DNA from 3 places in the Streptomyces sp. NPDC051563 genome. Region 2 is predicted to be linked to each of the others. Evidence: riboswitches for the same ligand, from Rfam matches in the RefSeq annotation. Region 2 holds a riboswitch; each other region holds the start of a gene.
What was found. A riboswitch is a leader RNA that binds a small molecule or an ion and turns the genes downstream of it on or off. The one in region 2 is predicted to bind cyclic di-AMP.
Positions count from the first base shown of each region.

Region 1 (2,254 bases), on a different contig from region 2:
ACCGGTTCGTCGGCGCCTTCCGCGCGGTCATGGACGAGGCCCACGGCGGCGGCGCGCTGATGTGGGACTTCGGCCGGACGCTGGTGAAGCAGGCCGTCGCCAACCGCTGAGGCGACGGCCCGGCTCGCGGGGCGTCAGTCCAGCAGGCGGTCACGGAGCCTGGCGAGGGTCTCGGGCGCGAGCCCGAGGCCCTCTGCCAGGTACCGCTCCACACCGCCCCACTCCTCGTCGATGGTCTCGAAGGCCGCCGCCAGATACGGGGCGCGGGCGTCGAAGAGCGGGGAGAGCAGTTCCAGCACTTCGGGGGTCCGGGGCTCGGTCGCCTCGCTGCCCCGGCGGACCCGGTAGCGGTTGTGCGGGGCGTTCGACTCCAGGTAGTCGGCCACGATCGCCTCCCGCTCGACGCCCAGCGCCAGCAGGGTGACGGCGATCGACAGGCCCGCCCGGTCCTTCCCGGCGGCGCAGTGCATGAGGGCCGGGACGCTGTACTCGGCGAGCGCGTGCACCACCCGGCCGTGCTCGGCGGTCCGGGTCCGGATCATCGTCCGGTACGAACGGGACATCCGCGCGGCGCCCTTCCCGTCGCCCAGGATCTCGCGGAGCTGCGCCAGGTCCCCGGTGCGGACCATCTTCCAGAACTCGCTGCCGTCGGCCGGATCCGACAGCGGAATGCTGACGTTGAGCACGCCGGGCAGCTCCACGTCCGGACCCTCCAGCGCGTGGTCGGCTCCGTTGCGGAAGTCGAAGACGGTGTGCAGCCCGAGCGACCCGAGGAACTCCGCGTCGGTTTCGGTGGCATGAGCCAGATGTCCGCTTCGGAATAGTTTTCCCGACTTGACCCGCCGGCCGTCCGTGGTCGGCAGCCCGCCCACGTCGCGGAAGTTGCGCACTCCGGTCAGCGTCGGCTCCTCGTGCGGACTCTGGGGTATCGGCTGGGTCACCGGGCTCCTCCGTGTCATCGTCGTCGATGGTGTCCGAATTACGCTACTTGCTGACAACTTGCCATGGCGAGAGGCGAGATCGGACCTGCCCCCGTGAGCCAGATCATACGGTGACGGTGCGTGCCTGATCGCAAATGCCGAATTGCCTGCCCGGGGCGGCTGTTGAAGGTGCGGAATGGACGGAGGGTGACCGGAATTCCGGCAGCCCGTCATCTTCAAGATTCCGTTGGGGAATTCATGACTTGTTCCGCGCGGGCCGACTCGATTACCTTCGCGATCGATCCGGACGGACCGCCTAATCCTGCCGCCGACCGGAAACCGCACCCGACTATTCACGCGCGCGGCAGGAGCGGGGGAACCAGGTAAGCCGCTGTTCCGGATCTCCGGTCGAGATCTTCACGACGGGACAGCTCGGGGTGAAGCCGTACACGTGCCGTTCACCGGCGCGGAGGCGGCCGGACATCTCCAGTCCGAACCCGACAGCTCACCTCGCAGGCGTCGGAGAGGAATGCGACATGTCCGGAACGGGTAAGCACCGCCGTCCCAAGTCCCGCTCGATATCCCGCGGGTTCGCCGCCGCCGGCACCGGTGGCGCGGCCCTCGCGCTTCCGCTGCTCGGCGCCGCCGGCGCCCACGCCGCGGGGGTCCCCGCCGCGGCGCCCGCCGCCGCTCCGGTCCAGGCCGCCCCGCAGGCCGTGGCCGCTCAGGTGCCCGCCGCGCTCCAGGCCGCGCCGGCCACCGCGCAGAGCGCCCCCACCGTCTACACCGTGGTGCCGGGCGACTACCTCTCCAAGATCGCCGCGAGCCGGCACCTCGCCGGCGGCTGGGAGCAGCTCTACGCGGACAACCGCGAGGCCGTCGGCACCGACCCGTCGCTGATCCACCCGGGCCTCAAGCTCACGCTCGGCGCGAAGGGCTCGGCTCCGGCCGCGTCGGCCGAGTCGGCGCCGGCCGAAACGCCGAAGCCGGCCAAGAAGTCTGCTTCTTCCTCTTCTTCTGATTCTTCCGCTTCGTCGAATTCCTCCAACTCGGACGCGGCCTCGTCCGATGAGGATTCCTCGGACGAGGCCGCCGCGCCCGCCCCCGCGCGCAAGGCCCCCGCCAAGCAGCAGGGCGGTTCCACGTCGACCGGCTTCGTCGCCCCCGTCGGCGGCGGCACGTCCACCGCGTACAAGACCGCCGGCTCCATGTGGTCCAGCGGCTACCACACCGGTGTCGACTTCTCCGCGAGCACCGGCACCACCGTCAAGGCGGTCGGCGCGGGCACCGTGGTCTCCGCCGGCTGGGGCGGCGCGTACGGCAACGAGGTCGTC
Region 1 covers NZ_JBITDL010000005.1:38,586-40,839, forward strand. The annotation lists gene ACIA8F_RS07870 (aspartate aminotransferase family protein) at 1-110, shown strand, start outside; gene ACIA8F_RS07875 (tyrosine-protein phosphatase) at 135-941, opposite strand; cyclic di-AMP (ydaO/yuaA leader) riboswitch at 1,257-1,452, shown strand; gene ACIA8F_RS07880 (peptidoglycan DD-metalloendopeptidase family protein) at 1,457-2,254, shown strand, end outside.
Region 1: linked by a shared signal. The riboswitch ahead of ACIA8F_RS07880 (peptidoglycan DD-metalloendopeptidase family protein) and the one ahead of ACIA8F_RS11020 (M23 family metallopeptidase) in region 2 are both predicted to bind cyclic di-AMP.

Region 2 (2,254 bases):
CTGGGAGAGCGTCTCGTGGAACCAGCCGCCCAGGGAGCGCAGGTCCTCCCCCTGTCCCCTCCTGGCCCGTTCCTGGCCCAGCCTGACCAGGCCGCGCAGCACCTTGAGGTGGGCCTCGCTGCGCCGCCGGGCCGCCCGGGCGGCCGCGAGGGGCTCCAGGAGCATCCGCAGCTCCAGGAGGTCGGCCGCCTCCTGCTCGGTCGGCTCGGCCACGCAGGCACCCGCGTGCCGGCGGGTGGTCACGAAGCCCTCGGACTCCAGCGTGCGCAGCGCCTCGCGCACGGGGACGCGCGAGACTCCGTACCGGCGGGCCAGCACCTCCTCGGTCAGCCGGGCGCCGGGCCCGAAGACCCCGGAGACGATGTCGTCGCGGATCGCTGTGCATACCGTGTGCGCGGGAATACGCAAGACCGGACCTCCGCCTTTTTCGTATGGCTGTGCGCGTTGCGACTCTATTGCAACACACGATAATTTCCGAGGACGGCCGGAAATACGAAACATTCACACAAGGCGAGGCGCGGAACACGACGAAGGCCCCGGCTCTCAGGGAGCCGGGGCCTTCGCGGAAGACGTGCGGTGGGGCGAGCGGTCAGACGCTGACGCCGTGCGAGCGCAGGTACGTGAGCGGGTTGATGTCCGAACCGTAGTCGGCGCCGGTGCGGGCCTCGAAGTGCAGGTGCGGGCCGCTGGAGTTGCCGGTGGAGCCCGACAGGCCGATCTGCTGGCCCGCGGCGACCTGCTGGCCGACGGAGACGTTCAGCGAGGACATGTGGCCGTACTGGGTGTACGTGCCGTCCGCGTGCTTGATGACGACGTTGTTGCCGTACGCCCCGCCCCAGCCCGCCTCGACCACGGTGCCCAGGCCGACCGCGTGCACGGAGGTGCCGGAGGCGGCGTGGAAGTCGATGCCGGTGTGGCTGCCGGAGGACCACATGCCGCCACCCGCGTGGTACTGGGTGCTGACGTAGGAGCCGTCGACCGGCGCGACGAAGGTGTTGAGGCGCTTGCGCTCCTCTTCGCGGGCGGCGCGCTCGGCGGCCTCGCGCTCGGCCTTGGCCTGGGCTTCGGCCTTCGCCTTGGCCTCGGCGGCGCGCTGCTTGGCGTCGGCCTCGGCCTGCGCCTTGGCGGCGGCGGCCTCGGCGGCCCGCTGCTGGGACTGGGCCTGGGCCTCGACGTCGCCGGCGAGCTCGTCGGCGACCACGATGGTGTTGAGGGTGCCGGTGTCCTCGATGGAGGGCGAGTGGTCCGCGGCGAACGCGGGACCGGCCAGGGAGCCGACGACACCAGTGGTGGCGAGGGCGGCTATGCCGGCATAGCCGGCGGTCCTGCGGCTGAGACGGCTCGAACCACGGTGCTTGCCGGAACCGGAACCGGCTGCACGACTGCCAAACGCCATGAAGGGGCTGATCCTTTCCTTCCCTCTCGCCTACCGGGTTAGCTGACGGGTTCGGAGCAGGAAGGTCTCCTACGGGCCTCCTCTTGCGAGGCGGTCCGATTCACCCCAGGGACACAAGTGGGTCCCCGGCTCCCCAGGCTCGCGCCTGACGGGGACTCGGCGATCGCTGTCCGGTGCCGCGGGCGCGGCGGTTACACCTGACGAACAGCACGGCCGACGCTAGGCGGATCATCAGGTAATCACCAAACAGACGCGCCCTTTTGTTGCGTACGCCACACCACATACAAGCAACCACACCACTAAAGGGAAAATAAGGACAAAAGGGGCCCCGGCGGACAAGCCGCCGGAGCCCCTTGAGCGACAGGCCAGTTGACGGCCCGCCCGAGATCGACCGGACAACGGCCGGAGACCACCTGACGATCAGTTGGCGACCACGGTCACTTCGCCGATGCCGAGGGCCCGCACGGGCTCCTCGATCTGCGAGGCGTCACCCACCAGGACCGTGACCAGACGGTCCACCGGGAAGGCGCTGACGACCGCCGAAGTGGCCTCCACCGTGCCGGTTTCGGCGAGCCGCGCGTACAACTGCGCCTGGTAGTCGTCCGGCAGCTCCTGCTCGACCTGGTCGGCGAGCGTGCCCGCGACGGAGGCCGCCGTCTCGAACTTCAGCGGGGCCACCCCCACCAAGTTCTGCACGGCCACGTCCCGTTCGGCATCGGTCAGGCCGCCCTCCGCGAGGGTGCGCAGCACCGTCCAGAGGTCGTCCAGCGCCGGGCCGGTGTTCGGGGTGTCCACCGAGCCGCTGATGGCGAGCATCGAGGCACCCTTGCCGTCGGCGGTGGAGCGCAGCACCTGGCC
Region 2 covers NZ_JBITDL010000007.1:139,237-141,490, forward strand. The annotation lists gene ACIA8F_RS11015 (GntR family transcriptional regulator) at 1-408, opposite strand, end outside; gene ACIA8F_RS11020 (M23 family metallopeptidase) at 590-1,396, opposite strand; cyclic di-AMP (ydaO/yuaA leader) riboswitch at 1,409-1,568, opposite strand; gene ACIA8F_RS11025 (M16 family metallopeptidase) at 1,817-2,254, opposite strand, start outside.

Region 3 (2,254 bases), on a different contig from region 2:
CGATCATCGCCTGGTCGATCAGGCGCTGCTCGGTGGCGTCGTAGCCGACGAGCTCGGGGCCGAGCTGCTCGATGACGGCGAGGACCGCCTTCTCGACGCCCTTGCCCATGTAGCGGTTGGGGTCACCGTCGCGGAGCTCTACGGCTTCGAACGCTCCGGTGGAGGCGCCGGACGGGACTGCAGCACGGCCGGTGCTGCCATCGTCGAGGCCCACCTCGACCTCGACCGTGGGGTTGCCTCGGGAGTCCAGGATTTCCCGGGCTACGACGACGTCGATGGACGGCACGAGCATCTCCTTCTGGGATGTGACGCTGGGTGTGCGGTGGCATGTCAGGCCGTGGGATGGCCTTGCCGCTTAGAGCCTAACCGCCTCCGGGCACTCGGCCAGCCGACCGCCCGGGTCCTGGGACGAAAAAGGGCCTGAATGCCCCTCTTACAGGACATAGGGCCCTTGATCATCGGGATTCCGGAGGCTCCGTCAGGGCGGACGGACGCGCACACAGCACCGCCCGGCGCGAAGGGGGTTGCGCGCCGGGCGGTGGAATTGCGTGGTGGAGCTCCGTGCGGAACTACTGCGTGTCGCCAAAGCGGCCACGCCCGTTCTCACACGTTTCAGCTGAGGTTCAGCTTCTGACCCGGGAAGATCAGGTTGGCGTCCGAGACGATGTCCTTGTTCAGCTCGAAGAGCTTCTCCCAGCCGCCGGACACCTGGTTCGCGTCCGCGATCGCGCCCAGCGTGTCGCCGGACTTGACCTCGTAGGAGCCGTTGCCCGTCTTGGGGGCCTCGGTCTTCGGCGCGGCCGGGGCGGCCGGACGCTCGGAGCGGGTGGTCGGAGCCTCGGCGCGCTTGGTCTCCTTCTTCGGCGCGGCCTTCTTCTCCACCTTCGGCGCCGGCTTCGGCTGGGCCTTCGGCTTGGAGGGGGTCTCGGCCGAACCGCCGGTGTAGGAGGAGTTCGACAGGCCCACGCCGCAGGACGGCCAGGCGCCCTTGCCCTGGCCCTTGAGGACCTTCTCGGCGATGGATATCTGCTGCGACTTGGAGGCCTGGTTGGCCTGCGCGGCGTACGCCTTGCCGCCGTACGCGGCCCAGGTGGAGGACGTGAACTGCAGGCCGCCGTAGAAGCCGTTGCCCGTGTTGATGGACCAGTTGCCGCCGGACTCGCACGCGGCGACGCGGTCCCATTCGCCGGCGGTCGCGGCGGAAGCGGTGCCCGCAGCCATCAGCGGAGCCGCCACGGCGACACCGGCGACACCGGCGAGCGTGACGATGCGGACGGCCTTGGAGCCGCGACGGTGCTTGCCCTTGCCCGAAAGCAGCATGGAGTTCTCCTCACCGACGCCTACGAGGTGAGCTGTCGGGTTCGGGCGAGTGAGTGCCCGGCCGAGCGACCTAGCGCTCGACTTAACCCCTAGCCGGTTCCGTGACCGTCTCTCAACGGCCGGTTCCGGCGCCTACCTTGGTTCCCCCGCTCCTGCCTTCGGCGCTTTACGCGACGAGTGTTCCCTCCGTCCGCCGGCAGGATTCGGCGATGCGGTCGAAGGAGCCCGCGGTGGCGAGCGATTCAGAAGGTAGACAGGTCTCCCCCCGATGTTCAACGAGCAACATCGGGGGGAAACGGTGCCTACTTGCGCTCCCCGGAGGGACGTTTGCGCAGGTGAGGGCGGGGTTTGCGGAACCCTCCGGGCCTGACACGCCAGTTGACCTGAAGAGACACATGTCTCACTTACAGAAAACGGACAATCAGCTGGTTCCGGGCGCTTTAAGTACCCCTATTGGTGCGTTAGATCCAGGTTCTGGCCGGGCTTGATCAGGTCCGCATCGCCGCCGATGACCTGCTCGTTGGCCTCGTACAGCCCCTTCCAGCCGCCCTTCACTCCGTTGGCGTCCGCGATCGTGATGAGGCTGTCGCCCGCCTTCACGGTGTACGTCGGGTCCGACGCGGCATCAGACCCGGTCTGCGTCTCGACCGCGGCCTGGCCGCGGTGCTTGCCGCCGCCCTCGGTCGCGCCGGCGGTCGCCGGGGCGCTCGGGGTGGCCGCGTCGCCCGGTGCGGCCGGGGCCGTCGGGGCCGTGGGATCAACCGGGTTGACCGGATTTGTCGGGTTCGCGGAATTCCCCGGCCCGGCCGGGGAGGTCGGGTCCGCCGAGTCTGACGGACCGACGGGAGCCGTCGGCCCCACCGGCGCCGTCGGGCCGACCGGAGCGGTCGGGTCCACCGGTACGGACGGGTCCGCCGGCGCGGTCGGGTCCACG
Region 3 covers NZ_JBITDL010000010.1:56,522-58,775, forward strand. The annotation lists gene eno (phosphopyruvate hydratase) at 1-292, opposite strand, end outside; gene ACIA8F_RS13920 (transglycosylase family protein) at 613-1,320, opposite strand; cyclic di-AMP (ydaO/yuaA leader) riboswitch at 1,323-1,494, opposite strand; gene ACIA8F_RS13925 (transglycosylase family protein) at 1,771-2,254, opposite strand, start outside.
Region 3: linked by a shared signal. The riboswitch ahead of ACIA8F_RS13920 (transglycosylase family protein) and the one ahead of ACIA8F_RS11020 (M23 family metallopeptidase) in region 2 are both predicted to bind cyclic di-AMP.